DNA from 4 places in the Cobetia sp. BMC6 genome. Region 3 is predicted to be linked to each of the others. Evidence: predicted binding sites of a transcription regulator. Region 3 holds the regulator's gene; each other region holds the start of a gene.

Region 1 (5,705 bases), on a different contig from region 3:
CCGCAGCACCGTCAACTGGCCGAGGCTCTGGGCACGGCCATCGCCGAACGCGGCTGGGGACTGGTCTACGGAGGTGCGCGCGCCGGGCTGATGGGGGCATTGGCAGATGCCGCGCTGGCAGCAGGCGGTGAGGTGATCGGCGTGATCCCGCAGGTGCTGGTCCGCAACGAGAAGGCGCATACCGGTCTGACGCGCCTGATCGAGGTGGCGGACATGCATGAGCGCAAGGCGCAGATGGCCGCATTGGCAGATGCCTTCGTGACCCTGCCCGGCGGGATTGGCACCCTGGAGGAGTTGTTCGAGACCTGGACTTGGCAGTATCTGCGCTTTCACGCCAAGCCGATCGCTGTCCTCGACAGTGACGGCTTCTTCGCGCCCCTGCTCGAGTTTCTGGACCGCACCGTCGAGGCAGGCTTCCTCGATGCGGACACTCGCGCACGCCTGATCAGCGAGCGCGAGATCGCGCCCCTGCTGGAGCGTCTGGCGCCCGAGACGTGAGGCATGAGACGTAAGGCCTGACAGGCTGTCGTGTCACTCCCCATCAAGCGCGTACGCCGCCGCCATGGGGAGTGACGATGCGAGCGGCCGCCTCAGTTCAGCGCGCTCTTTCAGCAGTGCGCCTCAGCTCAGCACCGCCTCGCCAACAACCTCAACGGTATCGTCCGAGGCGGCCTGTTGCTGAACGGGGCTGCCGATATAACGCGCCCGCTTGCTGGCGGTGACCTGCTCGACATCGACCATCACCAGGCCGTCGATGCAGTAACCGAAATCGGCGTCGACACTGAAATCGAGAAAACGGGTGCCACCGGGTTCGGTGACCTCGGCGTACTGCTTGTAGAGCGTCGGTACCGTCACGCCCATCGCATCCAGCTGGGCACGCAGGCGGCGGAAATCGCCATCGGCATCCTGGCCATCGAACAGGCGCTCCGCCTCATGGGCGGCGCTGCCCGGCACGCTCCGGGCGACAGGCGCCCGCGCGCGCGCCAAGCCTTCATCGTCGCCATAATAATGACGGTAGTAGCTGACGGTCAGCGCCCTGGCGGGCTCCGGGTAGCTGTTGGAAAGCGTGACCGGGCCGAACAGCCAGCGAATCTCGGGATGACAGCGCAGATAGGCGCCCAGCCCCTGCCACAGGTAATCGAGGCTGCGCCGCCCCCAGTAACGCGGCTGCACGAAACTGCGCCCCAGCTCCAGACCGTCCTGCATGCGCTCGAACATCTCCGGTGTAAAGCGGAACAGGGTCGGGCTGTAGAGCCCCTTCTCGCCATGTACCGCCATGATCTTTCGCACCTCTCCGATGCGATAGGCACCGGCGATCTCGAGGTCGGCGTCATCCCACAGCACCAGATGCCTGTAGTGGGCGTCATAGCGATCGATATCGCGCCGCTCGCCGGTGCCCTCGCCGACACGCCGGAAACTGATCTCGCGCAGACGACCGATCTCGCGCATCACGCTGGAGCCCGGGAAGGCATCGAACAGGTAGATCTTCTTGCCGTCACGAGTCTCGCCCAGCAATTCACAGGGCGTCAGCTCTTCCCGCAGCGCCTGGCGTTCCTCCGGATGGCCGATGGCCTTCTCTGTCACGAACAGGCCACGCTTGCCGCGCCCGATGCGATACAGATGCTTGCGTAGCAGACGCGTCTTGGCGTTGGTATTGAGGGCATCACTGTCGAGGCGCTCCAGCGGAATCAGCTCGCCGATGCGCAGCTTGAGCTGCCGCTCGCGCTGGCGAAACATCTCGTGGGCCAGCAGGGGCGTGCCGAAGCTGCGATTGATCGACGACAGCGCATAGAAGAGCGTCGAGTTGCGACCGCTGACGTGGATAGGCAGCACCGGCGCATTGGTCTTGCGCGCGAAATGCAGGAAACCCGACAGCCACTTGCCGTCGCGCGGCCCGGTCGGGCCTGCACGCGAGACCTCGCCGGCCGGAAAGATGATCACGGCCTCTTCATTCATCAGCGCATCGCAGATCTGACCACTGCTCTTGCGATAGCCACGTCGACTGAGGTTGTCCAGTGGCAGCAGCAAGGGTGCCAGCGGCTCGACCTTCATCAGGATGTCGTTGGCGACGATCTTGACGTCGCGGCGCACTTCGCCGACCAGCTTGAGCAACGCGAGTCCATCCAATGACCCCAGCGGATGATTGGCGACGATGACGACACGCCCGTAGGCCGGAATGTTCTCGCGCTCCCGCGAGGACACCGAGTAGCCGAAGGAAAAGTGATCGAGCACGCGGTCAATGAAATCAAAGCCGCGCTGGTCCGAGTTCTCGCCGAGGAAGGCATTGATCTCCCCCTCATGCACCAGGCGTCGCAGCATGGCCAGAGCTGGCCGTCGGATCAGCGGGTGACGTTTGGCAAAGGCAGGATACTTGGCAGCGATGACGCGGGCAGTATCGATCATGCTCTCTCCTTGGCCGCACGGAGTGCGGAGCGCGATGTCTGGATCATGGGGCTTGATATCACGTCAGGTTCGCGCCACTTCATGACAGATGCGTCACAGTCCCCGTACAGTGAGATGACAGTCGCCCACGTGGACCGCGGCCGATGCGCCTCGGCACAGAGATCATCCGCGTACGAACAGGCAGCGCGACTGCCACGCCAAGGAGAGAGCGAATGTTTGCGATAGCCGTCGAGAATGAATCACTGGTCTGGCAGGAAACCGAGGCCCCGCACGGGATTGCCTCGGATGAGGTGCGTATAGAAGTAGCCTGGGCCGGCGTCAATCGCGCCGATCTGATGCAGCGTGCCGGCCAATATCCGCCCCCCGAAGGCGCCAGTCAGATTCTGGGACTGGAAGTCAGCGGCACCATTCGTGAGGTTGGCCGCCACGTCGAGCGCTTCAAGGTCGGTGATCCGGTCTGTGCGCTGCTGTCCGGTGGCGGCTATGCCGAGGAGGTGGTCGTCAATGCCCTGCAGGTGTTGCCAGTGCCGGAGGGCTATAGCCTGAGAGACGCCGCCGCCCTGCCGGAGATGTTCGCCACCGCCTGGCTGAACCTGTTCATCGAGGGCAATCTCAAGCACAAGGAGCGCGTACTGCTGCACGCAGGTGCCAGCGGTATCGGTACTACCGCCATCCAGCTTTGCGGGCTGTTCGGGCATCCGTGCTTCGTGACCGTCGGCAGCCAGGAGAAGCTGGAGACCTGCCTGCGCCTCGGCGCGGATGCCGGCTGGAACCGCCACGATGGCAGCTTCGTCGAGGCCGTGAACGACTGGGGCGGTGCCGACATGATTCTCGACCCGGTAGGCGGCGGTTATCTGGCCGACAATCAGCAGGTGCTGAAGCAGGACGGCCGCATGGTGTTGATCGGCCTGATGGGCGGGCGCATGGATGAGCTGGATCTGGGCCGCATGCTGATGAAGCGTCAGCGCCTGATCGGCTCGACCCTGCGTTCGCGCTCTCCCGATGGCAAGGGCATGGTGCTGGATGCGCTCTACGTGCATGTGTGGCCACGCCTGGCGCGGGGTGAGCTGCGCCCGCATATCGACAAGAGCTGGCCGATCCAGGAAGCCGATGCCGCGCATGCCTATGTGCAGGACAACGCCAGCACCGGCAAGGTGCTGCTGGCGGTGACAGGCGCCTGAGCCTCATCATGGCGCTGATGACATCCGCAGCATGAAAAAACGGCAGTATAAAAAAGCGGCAACCCGTTGGGCTGCCGCTTTTTTGGCTTTATTGGCACGATCTCGTGCTTGCAGCTCCGCCTGACAACTTCTGACCTGACAACACCCGGCTTGACTGCAGTGTCGCTAATGCCGCCAAGCGTAGACCCCGAGGCGCCTCGCGCAGGCTTATTCGCTGCGCCCGATCGACTGGGCCTTCTGCCAGGTAAGTTGCAACAGGCGGGCGTCGTCTCCGGCGCGATGGCGCTGGATGCCACCCTCGGCGATCACCGCTTCCTTGAGCTCCGCCCAGCAATTCAGCTGCTCCTCATCGAGCAGCCGTCTGAGCGCCTCGAGACGGAAGCGCGGCAGCATGCCGGCATGATAGAACAACAGCGAGAGCCAGGTATTGTCGTAGCCCCAGCTGTCGCTGTAGGCGATTCCGGCCTCACCCAGCTCATCATTGACCCACTGCGCCACCTCGCGCACTGGCCGCCCTTCGCGTGCCAGCCGTGCCCGTGAGATGCCGTGCAACAGCTCCGCCTTGGGGTCCCAATGCACCCACTCATCAAGAGGCTGTATCAGGAAGGCGCAACTGCTGCCGTCGGCACGCGCCAGCCCGATCTCGATCGGATAGCTACCACGGCCAAAGCCGGAGGCTTCAATATCGAGCAGAATAGGCAGCGTCACACGAATCTCCCAAGGTATCTCAGGCAGACAGGGCCCGGGCGAGAAGAGGTTGAATGTCCTCAGGTTACGGGAATTGCCCCCTGCTTGGCGAGTCCTGAACACGACGCTGTCAACGCAGACATCAGGTCGATCTGCTCCATCACGCAGGCATCACGTTCAAGAGACGCGCCCGGGAAGGCCAGAGACGACAACGCCCTCACGAAGAGGGCGTTGTCAGTGGCAGCGAGGGCAGTACAGCAGCTGGTGCATCCGATCAGTACATCAGCTCAGTGCAGGTCTGCCTCACCACCCGTGCGGGCGTGGGCTTCCCACTGCTCGGCCTTGTGCGGGCAGACCGCCAGGCCAAGGGAACCTTCACGATAGGCTCGCGCCAGGCGCTGGGCCGCGAGAGCATGGCGGCACTCGGCCGCACGCGCGTACCAGGTCACGGCCTTGGCCGGATCGCTCTGATACTGGGCACAGCCATACTCATAGATACGCGCCGCCTGATACTGGGCATGCACGTCACCGGCCTGCGCGGCCTTGATGACGAAACGCGCGCCCTTGGCCTTTTCCTGAGCGGAGTTGCCGCGCTGGAACAGCATGTGCCCGTACAATGACAACGCACCGGTGTGACCGGCGTTGGCGCAGTGATTGAACAGACGCATGGTCAGACGATGCTTCTGCTGAGAGCCGGACAGCCAGGAGGCGTGGAACAGACGCTCCGCCAGGCGGTATTTCAGTCCAGTCATCAGGGTTGGGGCCTGCGGCATGACGAGTAACCTTGATACAGAATAAGAGGGGTGACGCCGTGTCCTGGCCCGATCCTGAGCCCGCGACGCTATTCTCCTTGCCAACACTGTCAGTTTGCCCTTGCGGGCGGCCTAGAAAGACTGCTCCCCTGACAGCGGGGCGCCAAGCATACTCGCGCAATCGGGGGGACTCAAGCCCGCCTTGTGGGTTTTTGTTACGCTGCTAATATGTGCGCCATCCTTGGGATAAAGTACGCGCGCGAACCACGCGCCACGCGCGTGCTGGAAGCACTCGTCCTGCCCGCTACATTGACACCTACCCGATAAGGGGATCCTGCATGCAACGTAGAGCTCTTGGCCGTACTGGCATCGACGTCAGTCTGCTATGCCTTGGCACCATGACCTTCGGCGAGCAGAACAGCGAAGCCGATGCCCACCAGCAGCTGGACCGCGCGCTCGACGCTGGCATCGACTTCATCGATACCGCCGAGATGTACCCGGTGCCCCCGAATGGCGAGACCCAGGGCCGTACCGAGGAATACATCGGCAGCTGGCTGGCGGCACGCGGCAATCGTGATCAGGTCAAGATCGCCACCAAGGTCACCGGCCCGGGCATGGATTACCTGCGCGGTGGTTCACGCCTGACGCGTGAGCAGATCATCGCCGCCTGTGACGACAACCT
Region 2 (5,705 bases), on a different contig from region 3:
AGGCAGGTCGCCGGTCAGCAGGCATTCATAGAGCGGGCGCGACATGGCCGGCAGCTCGCAGTCCAGTGATTGATACTGGCCACGGCCGGCCTCTACCAGGGCACTCAGATAGCCCATGGCATGATGACCCACGGCATGGTTGAGGCCGTCGAGCACGACAAGAATGACACGCTGAGACATGGTGACTCCGTGAAGCTCAAGACGGCACCGCAAAGGCGATGCCGTCTGTCAGGATGGTGCGCGCTCTGCTCGCGTGAAGCAGAGGCCGGGGATCACTGCTGGTGGATCAGTACCTGGGACTGCCACTGACGCGGCAGCTGTTTGGCACTGGCTTCCCAGCCCGCGAAGTCCTGAACCGGACGAGCATTGGCGTACTGCTCGTTGGGCAGCAGCTTGGCGGCGATATCCTCAGGCAGGGTGAGGTGCTCGGCGCGGATCGGACGGGCATAGCCCTTGGCCAGATTCAGCTGACCGGCATCGGAGAGGATGTACTCACGGGCCAGCTTGGCGGCATTCGGGTGCGCGGCATGCTTGTTGATGATGGTGGCGTAGCCGGAGGTGACGGAGGCATCAGACGGAATGACGACCTCGAAGGTGTCGCGGTTGATCTGATCGCGATAGTTCAGGGCATTGAAGTCCCACAGCAGGGCGACTTCGACTTCGCCTTTCTCCAGGTTGGCGATGCTCGGCTCTGCCAGTGACAGACGGCCCTGGCGCGCCAGTTCCGCGAAGACTTCCAGGCCCGGTGTCAGGTCGGATTCCTTGCCGCCATTGGCGAAGGCAGCGGCCAGAATGGCGTTGTTGGCCTGGGAGGCCTTGCCCACGGCGCCGACGGACACCTTGTAGTCACCCTCGGCGAGATCTGAGAAGGAGGTCGGGCGCTCATCTTCGCTGACCAGCGTCTTGTTGATCATGAAGGAAATGGTGCCGGTGTAGCCCAGTACCCAGTGGCCATCCTTGTCTTTGGCCCACTCCGGGATCTGATCCCAGGTCGTGGTCTTGTAGGCTTGGGTCACGCCTTGCTGCACCGCGATCGGACCGAAGGCGAAGCCCACGTCACCGATATCGGCGGTGGCGTTCTCACCCTCGGCCTTGAACTTGGCAACTTCCTCGGCGGAGCTCATGTCGGTATCGCTATGCGCGATGGAATACTTCGACTCGAGGTCTGCCCAGGTGTCCTTCCAGTTGGCCCAGCTGTCCGGCATGCCGACGCTATCGACACGGCCTTCGGACTGAGCGGCCTCGAGAAGGTCAGCCGGCATGTCGGCGGCACTGACGGAGGCACTGCCCAACAGGGCGGCCATGCAGGTGGAAACCAGCAGGCCGGTGGAGCGGGATGAGGTAGTGGCAATCGACTTCAAGGAGATTTCCCCAGTAGGTGATGAACAATCGCTGCGCTGAAGGTAAGGCGTGACGGGTATCAGACACTCCATCGACACGCTGAGAGCACGTCCGGGTGCTCAGGTCATTGCTCAGGCCAGTTCTTGGATCATTGATCAGACCAGTGCTCTGCCAAGTGCTCAGGCAAATGCAAGTGCCGAGATAGCCGAAACTGTGTGGTCTAGTTCAGTCCGAAAGACACGATCGACTCTAGCGCTCGCCTGTGACAGTTGCGTGTCGTCAACATGTCGTTGTCATGGCATGGGTGAGGGCTCTGCCTCTGCATCCTTCATACCTTCTCCGTGCCTTCTTCATGCCTTGCCGCGGGCCCCGGTCCTCGCTATCTTCCACAGCCATAAGTCTGCAAAGCAGGGCGTGCAAGACATGAGTCAGCGCGTGATGACTGAGCTGGCGTGGCAGCCAAATCTGCGCTGTCACCGAGTTGTCACGCCAATGCCACTATTCTCCTCATGCGTGTCTCGACAAGCGTGTCTTGAAAAGACGCACTGAGCTTTGCGAGTCATCTGAACTAGACCACAGAAATCGCCTCTCTCTGACCCTTTCCATCCTGGACGCCCTGGATGTCATGCAAGTGACTCGCCAGAAATTGCTGTCTTTCATTATCTTTCAGGAACTTCGCATGCCTTCATCTTCGCTTGAGCCCCAGAGTGACGCTGCTTCATCAGCAACTCCTGACGCGGATGTCCCCGTGGCAGGGCTCAAGGGCAAGCTGCTGAACCATCTTGAGGCAGCGCCGCTACGCGCCTCACAGCGCCTGCCCTCCGAACGCGAGATGATCGAACGCTTTGCCACGACGCGGGTCACCCTGCGCGACACCCTGCTGCAGCTGGAGGCGGAGGGGCGTATCTATCGTGAGAATCGGCGGGGCTGGTTCGTCTCGCCGCCACGACTGCGCTATGACTTGCTGGCGTGCCTGCCATTTCGCGACATGGTCGAGTCACAGCAGCGGGTGGCCAGCACCGAGGTACTGGCGGCAGGAGAGGTCGCTGCCAACGCGGTGATCGCGCGGCGACTGGGGATTGCGGAGGGCTCAGTGGTCTATCGCATCACTCGCGTGCGGCGTATCGACGGGCGGCGCGTGCTGCATGTCTGCCATCACCTGCGACGTGACTGCTTCCCTGACATCCTCGATTTCGATCTCGGAGCCCACTCCCTGACCGACCTCTATCGACGCGAATACGCCATTCGTGTCAGCCGCGTCAGCTTCGAGCTGGCCTCCACGGTGTTCGACGTTGAGGCCGCCGCCGCACTGAACGCCGCGCAAGGCAGCCCCGCGCAGCGCATCACTCGCATCAACTTCGATCAAAATGGCCGCGCGGTGGACTGCGATGATGAACACTGGCGCCACGACGCCATTGAATTGACGTTGAGTGCCGCACCACAGAGCTAGTCGGCAAGTTCGCGGTAAAGCCTGAATGTCTGGCAGGCCGCTAGTGGCCCAGACGAAAACACCCGCACATCCTCTTGATTAGTGGAGGGCGTGCGGGTGTTTCTTGTGCGATGGGCAGGATTCGGACGCGGTTGAGACGCGATCGATCGTATCAGCGCATCAGCAGGCTTTCATCGATTTCGCGGAAGTGATGGGCGCTTTTCATCAGGGCAAGGGCGGTGAGGGCTTCGACGCCATAGACGCGGGTGGTGATGGCGTGGCGGGTGGCGACATGATCCAGCAGCAGGGCGAAGTCGCCATCGCCGGAGGCGAGGATGATTTCATCGACCTCGGGGGCGGCTTCCATCACGTCGATGGTGATGCCGACATCCCAGTCGCCCTTGGCCGAGCCGTCGCCGCGCTGGATGAAGGGCTTGAGTTTGACCGTGAAGCCTATCTCGCGCAGGCGCTGCTGGAATTGCTGCTGCTTGGGGTCGCCACGGTCGATCGCGTAGGCGTAGGCATGCTGGATCGAGCCGAGGCGCTCGAGCTCTGCCCACAGGCGACGATAATCGAACTGCCGGCCGAAGGTATCGCGGGTGGTGTAGTAGATGTTCTGCACATCAATGAAGACGGCCAGGTGTGTGCGTGCCCCATCCGCGTCGCGAGTGCCATGCACGCTGTGCTGGCGGGAGTCGAGGGAGCTGTCGCGCGAAGTAGAGGCTGGCATGGGCGTCGCCGTGGCGGGAGGGGCAAGGGCAGGCAAGAGGTGATTTTCCTCTCCCCAGAAAGATGCCGGCCGCTACCTGATGATGCAGGGCAGCGGCTGGAGGTCTAGCGATGAACAACGCTCTCACCAGTCAGTGACTCGATGGCAGGCGCCAGTTGAGAGAGGCGAGCAGCGCGTTCGGGCACCAAGGCTTGATGGGCAAGCTTCAGCTCTTGGCAGCAGGGTTTGACGGCTTGGTCGGCTTGACGCCAATGACCTGGCCGCTGACACCGGATTCAATCACATCCACCTTGCCACCACGGTCCAAGAAGGCCTGCATCTGAGCTTCAAGCGAGGCTGAGGTTTCGACAGCAGCCGGTGCTTTTTTCTTTGCAGTAGTACGAGTATTCGCCATGCGGGACTCCGTTCCAAGACGTGAGGGGTGAAGGTGCAGGATAACACAGTGGCAACTTTGCTGCTTGATGGCGTCAATTTGGAATCAGAAGCCTGATGTTTCGCGCCGCTTTCTCTTGTGTCTGCAAGTCTCGCGCAGCTTGGTGGGTCGCTGTTGCGATCTGACCAACACAGTGATGCAGGGCAGCCAAGCCATTGAAAAGTCGGGCTGTCGGCAAGAGGTACTTGGGCATGATCGCGATTGCCGCATGGCATGCGAATCCCTTTCACGGGCGCTGAATCATCTTTGATGGTCACGCCAACCGACGCTCAGCCAAGCAAGGAGAGACTCCATGACTAGCCCTTCCAACGGTGATTTTGACGGCCAGACTCGCGCTTATGCCGTGGCATCCGAAACGGCAGACCTGGCGCCCTGGAACTTCGAGCGTCGCCAGCCGCGTCCGGACGATGTGGCCATCGAGATTCTCTACTGCGGTGTCTGTCACTCGGATCTGCACGTCGGCCGCAATGACTGGGGCTTTTCTCAGTATCCGCTGGTCCCGGGGCACGAGATCGTGGGGCGGGTGACCCAGGTTGGCAATGACGTCAGTCAGTACAAGGTGGGCGACATGGTCGGCGTTGGCTGCATGGTGGATTCCTGCCGCGAATGCAGCGCCTGTCAGAAGGGGCTCGAGCAATACTGCCTCGACGGCATGACCATGACCTACGGCAGCCCGGACCGTCACGACGGCAGCCTCACCCAGGGCGGCTATTCCGACAAGATCGTCGTCAGCGAACGCTTCGTGGTCTCCATCCCGGACAAGCTCGACCCGGCTGTGGCAGCGCCGCTGCTGTGCGCGGGTGTCACGACCTATTCGCCGCTGCGTCACTATGGCGTGAAGTCCGGCGACAAGGTCGGGGTGATCGGTATGGGCGGCCTGGGCCATATGGGCATCAAGTTCGCCAAGGCGATGGGCTGTGAAGTGACGCTCTTCACCCGCAGCGAGAGCAAGGTCGAGGAAGCGCGCGAAAATGGTGTCGATCATGTGATCGTCTCGACGGATGACGAGCAGATGGCGGCCGCCACCGAAACCTTCGATTTCCTGCTCGACACGGTGCCGGTGCCGCATGACCTCAACCCTTACCTCAATACCCTGAAGTACGACGGCACGCATATCCTCGTCGGCCTGGTGCAGGAAGTGGACCCGGCGCTGCAGGGTGGCAATCTGGTGATGAAGCGTCGCGTGCTGGCCGGCTCGCTGATCGGCGGCATGCCCGAGACCCAGGAAGTGCTCGACTACTGCGCCGAGCACGACATTGGCTGCGATATCGAGATGATCGACATCGACACCATCAATGATGCCTGGAAGCGCATGCAGGAAGGCAAGGTCAAGTATCGTTTCGTGATTGACATGCAGAGCCTCAAGAACGCCCAATAAGCGCTGACGCTGCTGCCGATCAGGCAGTCTGTCAGTGAATGCTGAACCCCCCGCCAATGACGCATTGGCGGGGGTTTTGTCGTAAGGTATGTCACAAAATTGCTACAGGGTGATTCCCGATGTATCGCAAAACGCGTATAAGAACGCGATGAAAACGCCAAAGAGAATCCAGCCGCTCATAGATGACGGCCTGGTCGATGAAGTGCTTCGCCCCTTGATGAGTGGCAAGGAAGCCTCGGTCTACGTCGTGCGCTGCGGAGACGAGATCCGCTGTGCCAAGGTCTACAAGGATGCTGCCCAGCGCAGCTTCAAGCAGGCCGTGCTCTATCAGGAAGGCCGCAAGGTGCGCAACAGTCGCCGTCAGCGGGCGATGGAGAAGGGCTCCGGCTTCGGA
Region 3 (5,705 bases):
ACCAACCTGATCGCCGCGCCCTTCTACGGCATTCTGGCCGAGAAGGTCGAGCATCGCCTGGATGGCACACTGATTGACGATGACCGTGGGCTGATGAAGATCGGCGTCGACTCGCTGGGACGTGAAATGGCCAAGCTGGGCTATTTCATCCCGCGCATGATCGCGCTGTTCATCATCGGTTTCATCCCGGGTCTGAACCTGCTCTCGCCGCTGTTGTGGGGGCTGTTCTCGGCCTGGAGCATGTCGATCCAGTACCTCGACTACCCGATGGACAACCATCAGGTCAGCTTCGGTGACATGAAGCAGCGCCTCAAGGCGCGCTGGTGGCCCTCACTGACCTTCGGCGCCGCGGTGTTCGTCATGACGCTGGTGCCTCTGGCCAATCTGCTGTTCATTCCGGGCGCTGTCGCCGGGGCGGTACTGATGTGGCAGAGCCACTACCGTCAGTTGCCGGCGCCGCGTCGTTGAGACAGCCTGTCGCAGCTGGTTCATCGCTGTACTGGTTTGTCGTTGAGGTAGCCGCAGCGTCGTCTGGCGGACCAAAAGAAACGCCCCGCAGTCGCCTCCTTTCGAGGTGGCTGCGGGGTGTTCCGCGTTGGGCTGGCCTCCGGCTCAGCTCATCACGGAGTCAGCACATCACCGGGCTAGCGCACTGCTGGTCCGGGGAGCGCTCGTCTGACAGGCGCGCTCGTCGGGGAAGTGACAGCGGAAGCGCGCACCCTCGCCGGGGTGGCTGTCGATCTCCAGATGGCCCTGATGGCGAATCAGCACATGCTTGACGATGGCAAGCCCCAGACCGGTGCCTCCCGTGGCGGTGCTGCGGCCCTTGTCGATGCGGTAGAAGCGCTCGGTCAGACGCGGCAGGTGGACCGGGTCGATGCCATCCCCGTCATCTTCCACCTCGACCAGCAGGCCCTGGTCATCCGCCTTCCAGCGCAGGGTGATATGGCAGTCTTCGGGAGTGTAGCGCACCGCATTGAAGACCAGATTCGAGATCGCGCTGCGCAGTTCCTGCTCCTCACCGCGTAGTGACAGGCTGGCATCGGCCTCGATGGAGAAGGTGTGGCGTCCCTGGGACAGGCCTTCGGCGTCGTCGCGGATATGGCCGAGCAGGGCACTCATGTCGATGCAGCGGCCGTTGTCGGACAGCTCGTCGGTTTCCAGGCGTGACAGGGTCAGCAGGTCCTCGACCAGGTGCTGCATGCGGTCGGTCTGGCTCTTCATCTGGCCCAGCCCACGCTGCCAGCGCGGTGGCAGGTCATCGGCGTAATCGGAGTAGGTCTCGAGATAGCCGGCCAGTACCGTCAGCGGCGTGCGCAGTTCATGGGAGACATTGGCCACGAAGTCGCGGCGCATCTCTTCCAGGCGATAGAGGCGGGTGACGTCACGCAGCATGACCAGACGTTCGTTGTCACCGAACAGGGTGATGGAAATCTGCAGCGTCAGGTTGTCAGACAGCGGCGACTGCAGCGTCAGCGGCTCGCGGTAGGCCAGCCGATTGAAGTAGTCGATGAAGGCGGGGTCACGCAGATAGTTGGTGATGTGCTGGCCGCGGTCGTGGCTGGCCTTGAGACCGACCAGCTGCTCGGCAGCGCTGTTCCACCATTCCATGTCACCGTGGTTGTCCAGCATCACCAGGCCGTCGCGCATGGCCTCGGAGGATTCCTGGATACGGTTGAGGATGCTGCGCAGTCGCTCCTGAGTCTGACGCTGGCCCTTCTGATAGCGGTAGAGACGATCGAGCAGGTCTCCCCACACGCCATCGCCGGGCGGTGGCTCTTCATGGGGATTGGTGATCAGCCAGGTATAGAGGCTCTTCAAGTGCTTGAGATGGACGAACAGATACAGCGCCAGACCCAGCGCCAGGCCCCAGCCCAGATGGCCCAGCAGGCCACCGATCAGGCCGAAGCCACCGGCAAGGTAGCCGAGGCGCCATAGCTCGTTGGTCCAATAGCGCATGAATCCCTCAGGCCTGAGCGCTGAAGCGGTAACCGGTGCCACGGACGGTCTGGATCAGATGCTGATGGCCTGTGCCCAGCGCCTTGCGCAGGCGGCGGATGTGCACGTCCACGGTGCGCTCCTCGACATAGACGTTACCCCCCCATACCTGGTCGAGTAGCTGGCTGCGGGTGTAGGCACGCTCCTGATGCGTCATGAAGAACTGCAGCAGGCGATATTCGGTCGGGCCGACATCCAGTGAGTTGCCGTGGGCGGTGACGCGGTGGCTGGCCGGGTCGAGCATCAAGCCTTCGACTTCCACTGCCTCCTCGACCCCCTTGGGGGTGGTGCGACGCAGCACGGCCTTGAGACGGGCGACCAGCTCGCGTGGCGAGAAGGGCTTGGTGATGTAGTCGTCGGCACCGGCTTCCAGGCCTTGAATCTTGTTGTCTTCCTCGCCCTTGGCGGTCAACAGGATGATCGGCAGTTCCGAGGTGGTCTCGTCTCGCTTGAGACGCCGCGCGAGCTCCAGGCCACTGGTGCCCGGCATCATCCAGTCCAGCAACAGCAGATCGGGCTTTTCATCGACGACGATGGCGTGGGCGTCCTGGGCATTGTCTGCCTCCAGCACGCGGTAATCCGCCATTTCGAGGGCGACGGCGATCATCTCGCGAATCGAGGATTCATCGTCGACAATCAGTACGGTCTTGGAGCTCATCGCTAGATCCCATGCAGCAGTCGGCGCACGCGCCAGAATGACAAGTCGATGACGATTACAACCCGCTTATATGACAACCAGATGACAACTGCCAGCATGGCAGCTTGCACGCAAGCCTGCCAGCCGCCTTGGAGGCGCGGCAGGCAGGCATGAATCGTGGGCTGGGGAGCAACCGGGGGCAGGGATAGCTTTAAATTAAATAATGCGAATATTTATGCAGGAGTCAGCTCATCGGCCAGGTCGCCAGGGCGATACCGGCGAAGATCAGCAGCCCCGTCCAATGATTGTTGAGGAACGCCTGGAAGCAGGGCGCACGCTCACGCTCACGGATCAGACGTTGCTGCCAGACGAAGGTGACGGCGGCGGCAGCCAGCCCCAGCCAGTAGAAGATGCCCAGCGCCAGCTGCAGGCCGATGCCGATCAACACCACCAGCATGCCCAGCTGCAACAGGCCGATCATCAGCTTGTCGGCACGCCCGAACAGCACGGCGGTGGACTTGATGCCCACCTTGAGGTCGTCGTTGCGATCGACCATCGCATAGGCGGTGTCGTAGGCCACCGTCCACATCAGGTTGGCCGCGAACAGCCACCAGCCGTAGGTCGGCACCTCCTCCAGCGTCGCGGCGAAGGCCATCGGAATCGCCCAGCCGAAGGCGGCGCCCAGCACTACCTGGGGCAGATGATGGAAGCGCTTCATGAATGGGTAGCTGGCTGCCAACAGCACGGCGACGATCGACAGCAGCACCGTGGTCAGGTTGGTGAAGCACACCAGCACGAAGGCGGCCGCGACCAGCCCCCCGAACAGTGTCAGCGCCTCGCGCTCCGAGATGCGGCCCGAGGTCAGCGGTCGGTCACGCGTGCGCTCGACATGCTTGTCCCAATGCCGATCGGCGTAGTCGTTGATCACGCAGCCGGCGGCGCGCATCAGGTAGACCCCGGCGATGAAGATCAGCAGGGTCGTGCGCTCGGGGATGCCATCTGCCGCCAGCCACAGTGCCCATAGGGTCGGCCACATCAGCAGCCAGGTGCCGATGGGGCGGTCCAGCCGTGTCAGGGCGAGGTAGTCGGCCAGTCTGGAAGGACGCGAAGCGGCGGAAGTGGATGACGCGGTCATCGGGGCTCCTGGGCGGGTGGTAGTGGGCAAGGGAAGAGAGGGAAACGAGGCCAGTCGGCCGCACGGCTCAGGTCAGTTGCAGCGCGTGCTGGAAGGCTGGCGTGAAGCCCTCCTGCACCAGCACCTTGAAGCGACCATGCGAGAACATCGAGCGGCGCATCCACAGGCTGGTGGTGCGGGCCAGCGGCCTGGAGCTCGAAAGCACCAGCGGGGCGCGGCTGATATCGATGGCGCTGCGTATCAGGTCGGGCTGGCGAAACAGCCAATGGCCCAGCGAGCGCTCGCCCAGCGTCGAGAGGCGATGACCGTGGGCCAGGTCCAGCGCCGCCAGCGAGCGTGCGATCACCCATGGCGTATCGCCATGACAGAGCGCCACTTCGCGTCGCCAGACATGCCGGCGTGGGCCGATGCCCAGCAGGCGTGCTTCATCAAGCCGCGCGGGGCCGGTGTCCTGAAGCAGCAGGCGCACGCGCAGGCCCTGGATGGGCTGACCTGCGCGTTCATCCTGCTGCTGCATGGCGCTGGCAAGGCGCTGTGTCAGCGAGTCCGTCGAGGAGAGCCACGCCCACCAGCCGGCCGGCATGACACCCTGCAGCGCGGCAGCCGGCTGCCAATGACGGCGCACCGCCGCCGAAGCCGTGGGTACGGCGCGCGTGGGCGAAGGCCAGCGAGGCACAGGTTGGTACGGGTTCTCGGCTGACGAATGAGGTGCCTCACAGGTGGAGGTCTGTGGCGTGAGCGCTGCGCGATGAGGCTCGCCTGCTGGGCATCGGACCACGGTGAATTCCCTGTCAGGATGACGAAATGGCGAGTCTAGCATGGCCGAGCGGCAAGGCCTCCCGCTCAGGCATGCCTGCACTGCAGGCGGGCTGGTATGCTGGGCGCATTCATCGGCGTTCATGACGGACGCTGCTGGCGCTCTTTCATCAGCGCTTCCCTCGGATCGATCTCAGGAGATGGTGCCATGCGCGACCCTCGCACCCTTGTCATCATTGGTACCGGCATGGCGGGCATTGGTCTGGCGCGCGCGCTGCGTGCGCGTGACAAGGATAGCCGGCTGATCCTCATCAGCCAGGACAGTGGCCACGATTATGCCAAGCCGATGCTGTCCACCGCCTTCGCCAAGAAGATGTCGGCCACCGACCTGTCGCGTCAGGCGCCGGTGGCGCTGGCAGACGAGCTGAATGCCGAGCTGCGTACCCATCAACGCGTCACTGCCATCGACGGTGATGCCCGCCAGCTATGGCTGGGCGAGGAGTGTCTGGCCTATGACGAGCTGGTGCTGGCACTCGGCGCGGCGCCGCGTCGTCCCTTCCCCGTCGCCGCGGAAGTGGCCTCACGCGTGCAGAGCATCAATGACCTCGATGACTATGCGGCCTTCTGCGCGACGCTGGCGAGGGCCCGCGAGCGCGGAGAAGACGGGCATGTGGTGATTGTCGGTGCCGGACTGGTCGGCTGTGAATACGCCAATGATCTGACGGCGGCCGGCCACCGCGTCACCTTGGTCGCGCCGGAGGAAACTCCGCTGGATGGATTGCTGCCGCAAGCACTGGGGCAGCGTCTGGGTGCGGCGCTGGATGGGCTCGGTGTGACGCGTCGCCAGGGCGAGATGGTCGAGACCATCGCCGCCAGCTCAGGCGAGGAGGCCGAGCGCCAGGCTGCGCCAGTCGAGGTGCGCCTGCAGAGCGGTCGTCGCCTGACGGGCTCCGTGGTTCTGCTGGCGACCGGCTTGGCGCCGCGCATTCGTCTGGCGCAGGCCGCGGGTCTGAGTGCCGGCGGCGATGGCATCCGTGTCGACCGCCACCTGGCCACCTCCCAGCCGTATATCTGGGCGCTGGGCGATTGCGTCAGTGTCGAGGGCGTCAATGCCATGTATGTCCAGCCGCTGCAGATGGCTGCGCGCACCTTGGCGGCCAACCTGTGTGGCGAGCCGAG
Region 4 (5,705 bases), on a different contig from region 3:
GCGACGATGTTCAGTTGCGTGACACGTGCCAGAGCAGCATGAAAGACATGACGTATTATATAAATAATATTACTCGGCATGAGTTGTGTTTATTTGCTGAGTGTTCTGAATGGTGCCAGAAAGTGAAATAAATCGTTGTCATTACGTCATGCGTATTTCTTGTCCAATGCTTGAGGAAAAGACTCCCTCAATGGCCCAAGCAACGGCTGACTCGGCGTGGAAGAGGACGTTGACACATGGGAGAGCGAGTCTTCAAAGCGGCCCAGCTGTAGGGTCTCGGATGCTCAGTTCCGGCGATGGCGTTATAGTGCCAGGTGATAGCACCACACATGGCGGCAAGGTGGTGTATGCCCAGTCCAACTATCTGTTGGAGGGCAAGCCGGTGGCAGTGGTGGGGGTCATGGTAAGGTGTCCCAAGGATGGCCACAGCATCTGCAGCATCATCTAGGGGCATCCCACCATCAGCTTGAATGGCAAGCCGGTAGCGTTTCACGGCTGTCACACGTCATGTGGGGCGGCGCTGATCTCTGCCGCGAGTGGCAAGCAGGGCCTGGGATGAGGACGTGAGCTGGTCGATGAGTTGTCTGTATTCGTTGATCCTGTAGCCCTGCCTGCGGGATCTTTCGTTCTGAATCTGCGTGAGGCCGCAGTCTCTTGTTTCAAGCGGCGCATTGCAGAGGAAGGGGCTGTATTCACGTTCAAGGTTTCATTGAAAGTCTTTCTCTGCGCCGCGGGTTTTTCAGCCAGGCAGCGAGAGATAGTGTCAGTCACTTCCCGAGACAGACCTGCTGCCACGTGACGTAACAGCTCTTGCCGTTGGGCCTATGACAACCACTGACTATAAGGGGCATCTCCATGCTCACCTTGATCGTGAAATTTGACGTCAAGCCCGAACAACTCGCTACCTTCAAGCAGGCCTTGGCTGACAACAAGCTGGGCTCAGCGGCTGAACCGGAGATGCTGGAAATGCGTTTCTTCGCGGCCAAGGATTCTCCCACCACCATCTTCGCCTACGAGCGCTGGGCAAGCGCCGAAGCTCATCAGGCACATGTGAATCAGCCATACGCGCAAGCCCTGCTGAAACTGGCTGACACGGCGTTGGCATCGTCATTCGAGGTGATGCCCTTGAACGATACTGACCCGCCGCCATTGCATGAGGCGAACCCCAGGCACGTGCAGCCGGAAGATGAGGTATTCAGTATCTTCTTCATCTTCAAGATCAAGGAAGAATATCGCGCTCGATTGCTGCAGCAATTCACCACGCATGTGGCGAAGACGCGCAGTGAGGAGCCGGGCAATCTCGTGTTTGATCTGTATACCATCGACGGGCAGGACGACACGCTGGTGATATACGAGCATTGGCGCACGGAGTCAGACCTGTGGGACATTCACTTCCAGCAGCCCTATGCCATCGAGACAGGCAAGCTCTTGGAGCAGGCCATGGTCGGGGACATGCAGCAGTACCTGAATATCGTCAGCGAGTTCTGAGTTCTCCCGCCGGTCATTCGTTTCCTGTTTACCCATGCGATGCGCAGTCTTTAGAGGCTGCGCATTGTGCGTTCACCCCCTCCTTGAACATCAGCGTGTCATCCCACCGCCATCCACGCCTGTGAGCTCAACCAGGCGGCTGTCATGAAACCCTGCAGCGCCAGCGGCACGTAAGCTGGCAGGCCAGTGCGAGTCACGCGAATGTGATAGTTTCTGGAGCGTCCAGCCGTTTGGCGGCGCAGAGTCCCGGGCATTTTCTTCGCCGGCGGGGCAAGCGGCGCCGTGTTATTACCCGGTAGTGGCAACCCCTTCATCTTTGGTCAGGACCCCTCGTCATGAGTGATGCGTATTACCTCCACCTTACCGATCGCCTGCGCGAACAGCTGAAGGACCCTGATGCCTTTGAAGATGGGCGATTGCCCTCGGAACGCGTGCTGGCCGAGCGCTTCGATACCACGCGCGTGACGTTGCGTCAGGCGTTGGGGCAGCTGGAGGGAGAAGGGCGCATTCATCGCAGCAATCGGCGTGGGTGGTTCGTGTCGCCGCCGCGGCTGGATTACGACCCCACGCGTGACTCCGGCTTCAATGACTATGTGACGGCGCAGGGGCGGCGGCCACGGACGGAAGTGCTGCTGACCGATGTTCAGGCCTACCCACCGGCTGCGCAAGCGCTGGGCCTGGCGGCCCAGACACCGCTCTATCATATTCGCCGCCGGCGTTTCGTGGATGAGCGCGCCGTGCTCAGCGAGTCGATGTGGGTGGTGCCGGAGCGTGCCCCGGGACTGCTCGAGGAGGGCCAGTTCGGGGTGTCACTGTGGGCGGAGCTGCGCGGGCGCTATGGCCTGACGCTGGCCCACCGTGAGCTGCGCTTCTACTCCGAGTCGCTGGGGGAGCAGGCCGCCCGGGAGCTGGGGGTCGCCATGGGTAGTCCCGGTCTGACCGTACGTCGCGCTACCTTCGATGAGCAGCATCGTCCCATCGGCTATGACGAAGAGCGCTGGCTGCACAATGCGCTGTGCATCACCGTCACGCTCAAGAACAAGCCCTGAGCCCGCGCTGCAGGGACACTATATGAGATAACACTGTTTCACCGGGCCTTCAACTGACTGTCACGGGGGTGTCATTCGGCCCGCTCATACTCTTGGTATATACCAGATGGTGAGAGCCATTCATTCCAAGCGTTGGAGAGTCCCGATGTCCTTCTTGACCCGTTCCTTCCTCACCCGTTCCTTGCTGGCCAGTGCCGTTGGTCTGGTCGTTTCCCTCAATGCCCAGGCGGCCACCGAGCTCACCGTCTATACTGCGGTGGAGTCCGATGATCTGCAGAAATATGCCGAGCGCTTCCAGCAGGCGCACCCGGATATCGACATCAAATGGGTGCGCGACTCCACGGGCGTGATCACCGCACGATTGCTTGCCGAGAAGGACAACCCGCAGGCGGATGTGGTGTGGGGCCTGGCCGCGACCAGCCTGCTGGTGCTCGAGAAGGAAGGCATGCTGTCGCGTTATGCCCCCAAGGGAGTCGAGGCGCTGGATAGCAAGTTCGTCGACCCCGCCTACCGTGATGGCCAGGACCCGTCCTGGGTCGGGATGGACGCCTGGGTCGCCTCGCTCTGCTACAACACCGTCGAAGGTGAGCGACTGGGAGTGCCCAAGCCGACGTCCTGGGAAGACCTCACGCGTCCCGAGTTCAAGGGCCACGTGATCATGCCCAATCCGAGTTCTTCCGGTACCGGCTATCTGGATGTCGCCAGCTGGTTGCAGCTGTGGGGTGACGAGGGCGGCTGGGAGTACATGGACCGCCTGCACGACAACATTGCCCGCTATACCCACTCAGGCTCCGCGCCCTGCAATCTGGCCGGTTCCGGCGAGGCCGTGGTCGGTGTGTCCTTCGCCTTCCGAGGCGCGCGCCTCAAGGCACAGGGCGCACCGGTGGACCTGGTCTTCCCCGAGGAAGGGCTGGGCTGGGACATGGAAGCCGCGGCGATCATGAAGGGCACCGACAAGCGTGAGGCGGCGCAGGCACTGATGGATTGGGCAGTGTCCAAGCCGGCCAATGAACTCTACAACGAAGGCTATGCGGTCGTGGCCTATCCGGGGGTGGCCAAGCCGATCGAGCATTATCCGGCCAATATCACCGAGATGATGATCGAGGCTGACTTTGCCAAGGCGGCCAACCAGCGGGATGAAGTGCTCGCCGAATGGCAGCGCCGTTACGACGGCAAGTCCGACAGTCAGTAAGTCACGCCCAGCCACCTTCGTCATTGCCCCGGCGCCTTGCGCCGGGGTCGGGAGTTTCTCGCATGTCTCTTGTGACCGCACCCCCGCGTCATCACGCCTCGCGTCAAGCGCCGCCAGCGACTGCCGGCGCCTCGCCGCGCGCGGTATCCGCCCCTGCAGCCCGGGCGCCTGCGCGTGACGCAGCGCCTCAGGCACTCACCACGCGTTCTGCGTCGTCAGACAGCATCCACCTCAAGATCAGCGGCCTCACCAAGCGCTATGGCCAGTTCACGGCCCTGAGCGAGATCGATCTCGCGATCCGCGAAGGCGAGTTCGTGTGCTTCCTCGGCCCCTCCGGCTGTGGCAAGACCACCTTGCTGCGCGCCATCGCCGGGCTTGCGCCGCAGAGCGAAGGCACCATCCACCAGCGCGGCCAGGACATCTCACGGCTGCCGCCGCAGGCGCGCGACTTCGGCATCGTCTTCCAGTCCTATGCGCTGTTCCCCAATCTCACCGTGTTCGACAATGTGGCCTATGGGCTGCGCAATCGGCGCGATGCGCGTGACGCGATGCGCCGCCGCGTGACGGAGCTGCTCACCCTGGTGGACCTGGCCGGCAGTGAAGGCAAGTATCCGGCGGCACTGTCCGGGGGCCAGCAGCAACGCGTGGCATTGGCGCGGGCGCTGGCGACCGAGCCGGGGCTGCTGTTGCTCGATGAGCCGCTGTCGGCACTGGATGCGCGCGTACGCCTGCATCTGCGCAGTCAGATCAAGGCACTGCAGGCACGGCTGGGCGTCACCACCATCATGGTGACCCACGACCAGGAAGAGGCCCTGGCCATGGCGGACCGCATCGTGGTGATGAACCATGGCGTGATCGAGCAGATCGGCACTCCCGCCGAGATCTACCGTCAGCCGGCGAGCGCCTTCGTGGCCGAATTCATCGGCAGCATGAACTTCCTGCAATGCTGTCCCGAGAACGCCAGTACTCTGCGTCTGGGCCAGCAGCGACTGGAATGCGCGGCGCATGATCTTGAGGGGCTGGATCAGGCGCGTCTGGCCATTCGCCCGGAAGCCGTCTCGCTGTGCGCAGTGGGTGAGGGGCTGTCGGCGCAGGTGGATCACGTCGAGTTTCTCGGCGCCTTCCTGCGTATCACTCTGACGCTTGAGGGCTGTGGGCAGACACTGTCGGCGGATGTGGCGCTCAAGGACAGCGAGTCACTGGGCGTGCGGGTCGGTGCTCGGGTGGGTGTGCGTCTGCCGTCCGAGGCGATCCGCCTGTATCCGTTGGTGGAGGCGCAGGCATGATGGCGCGCGCATTGCCCTTGTCGGGTCGGCTGTCTGGCGAGTCCGGCTTGCGTCTGTTGATGTTGCTGCTGGCCTTGGCGCTGCTGGTCATCGGGCTGCTGTTGCCGCTGGCCACCATGCTGATCAAGAGCGTGCAGGACCGCAGCGGCGACTTCGTCGGCCTGGCCAACTTCGCGCGCTATGTGCAGACGCCGGCGCTGGTCGGCTCGATCATCAATTCCGTCAGCATCGCGTTGATCAGTACCCTGACGGTGGTGAGCCTGGCCTTCCTGTGCGCGTACGGCACCACCCGCACCTGCATGCCGGGCAAGCGCGTCTTCCGCATGCTGTCCATCCTGCCGCTACTGGCTCCGTCACTGCTGCCAGCCATCAGTCTGGTGTATCTTTTCGGCAATCAGGGCTGGTTCAAGGATGTGCTGCTGGGGGAGAGCATCTACGGCCCCATCGGCATCGTGATGGGCATGACATTCTGGATCTTCCCGCATGCGCTGATGATCATGATGACGGCGCTCAGCAACAGCGATGCCCGTCTCTATGAAGCCGCGGACGCGCTGGGAACGCCCAAATGGCGCAGCTTTCTGACCATCACCTTGCCGGGTGCGCGCTACGGCATCATCTCCTGTGCCTTCGTGGCCTTCACGCTGTCGATCACCGATTTCGGCGTGCCGAAGATCATTGGCGGGCAGTTCA

The links. The regulator PhoB, encoded in region 3, activates phosphate uptake and scavenging genes when phosphate is short. The targets are predictions, from matches to a motif close to TGTCATANNNNTGTCANA.
Region 1: the regulator PhoB is predicted to act here: its motif matches at 2,484-2,501, upstream of MKZ40_RS16240 (NAD(P)H-quinone oxidoreductase).
Region 2: the regulator PhoB is predicted to act here: its motif matches at 1,813-1,830, upstream of MKZ40_RS07530 (UTRA domain-containing protein).
Region 4: the regulator PhoB is predicted to act here: its motif matches at 2,596-2,613, upstream of MKZ40_RS15865 (putative 2-aminoethylphosphonate ABC transporter substrate-binding protein).

The regions. Positions count from the first base shown of each region.
Region 1 covers NZ_JAKUMF010000014.1:4,551-10,255, reverse strand. The annotation lists gene MKZ40_RS16250 (TIGR00730 family Rossman fold protein) at 1-498, shown strand, start outside; gene MKZ40_RS16245 (lysophospholipid acyltransferase family protein) at 622-2,403, opposite strand; gene MKZ40_RS16240 (NAD(P)H-quinone oxidoreductase) at 2,616-3,584, shown strand; gene MKZ40_RS16235 (hypothetical protein) at 3,792-4,298, opposite strand; gene MKZ40_RS16230 (sel1 repeat family protein) at 4,559-5,044, opposite strand; gene MKZ40_RS16225 (NADP(H)-dependent aldo-keto reductase) at 5,362-5,705, shown strand, end outside.
Region 2 covers NZ_JAKUMF010000003.1:22,563-28,267, forward strand. The annotation lists gene MKZ40_RS07520 (alkaline phosphatase family protein) at 1-180, opposite strand, end outside; gene MKZ40_RS07525 (extracellular solute-binding protein) at 273-1,361, opposite strand; gene MKZ40_RS07530 (UTRA domain-containing protein) at 2,021-2,791, shown strand; gene MKZ40_RS07535 (NYN domain-containing protein) at 2,943-3,500, opposite strand; gene MKZ40_RS07540 (hypothetical protein) at 3,706-3,894, opposite strand; gene MKZ40_RS07545 (NAD(P)-dependent alcohol dehydrogenase) at 4,226-5,311, shown strand; gene MKZ40_RS07550 (PA4780 family RIO1-like protein kinase) at 5,460-5,705, shown strand, end outside.
Region 3 covers NZ_JAKUMF010000004.1:282,025-287,729, forward strand. The annotation lists gene cysZ (sulfate transporter CysZ) at 1-468, shown strand, start outside; gene phoR (phosphate regulon sensor histidine kinase PhoR) at 637-1,959, opposite strand; gene phoB (phosphate regulon transcriptional regulator PhoB) at 1,967-2,656, opposite strand; gene ubiA (4-hydroxybenzoate octaprenyltransferase) at 2,880-3,770, opposite strand; gene MKZ40_RS10780 (chorismate lyase) at 3,838-4,446, opposite strand; gene MKZ40_RS10785 (FAD-dependent oxidoreductase) at 4,735-5,705, shown strand, end outside.
Region 4 covers NZ_JAKUMF010000012.1:74,907-80,611, reverse strand. The annotation lists partial or broken gene MKZ40_RS17220 (PAAR domain-containing protein) at 110-559, shown strand; gene MKZ40_RS15875 (antibiotic biosynthesis monooxygenase) at 856-1,488, shown strand; gene MKZ40_RS15870 (UTRA domain-containing protein) at 1,824-2,537, shown strand; gene MKZ40_RS15865 (putative 2-aminoethylphosphonate ABC transporter substrate-binding protein) at 2,683-3,729, shown strand; gene MKZ40_RS15860 (putative 2-aminoethylphosphonate ABC transporter ATP-binding protein) at 3,792-5,015, shown strand; gene MKZ40_RS15855 (putative 2-aminoethylphosphonate ABC transporter permease subunit) at 5,012-5,705, shown strand, end outside.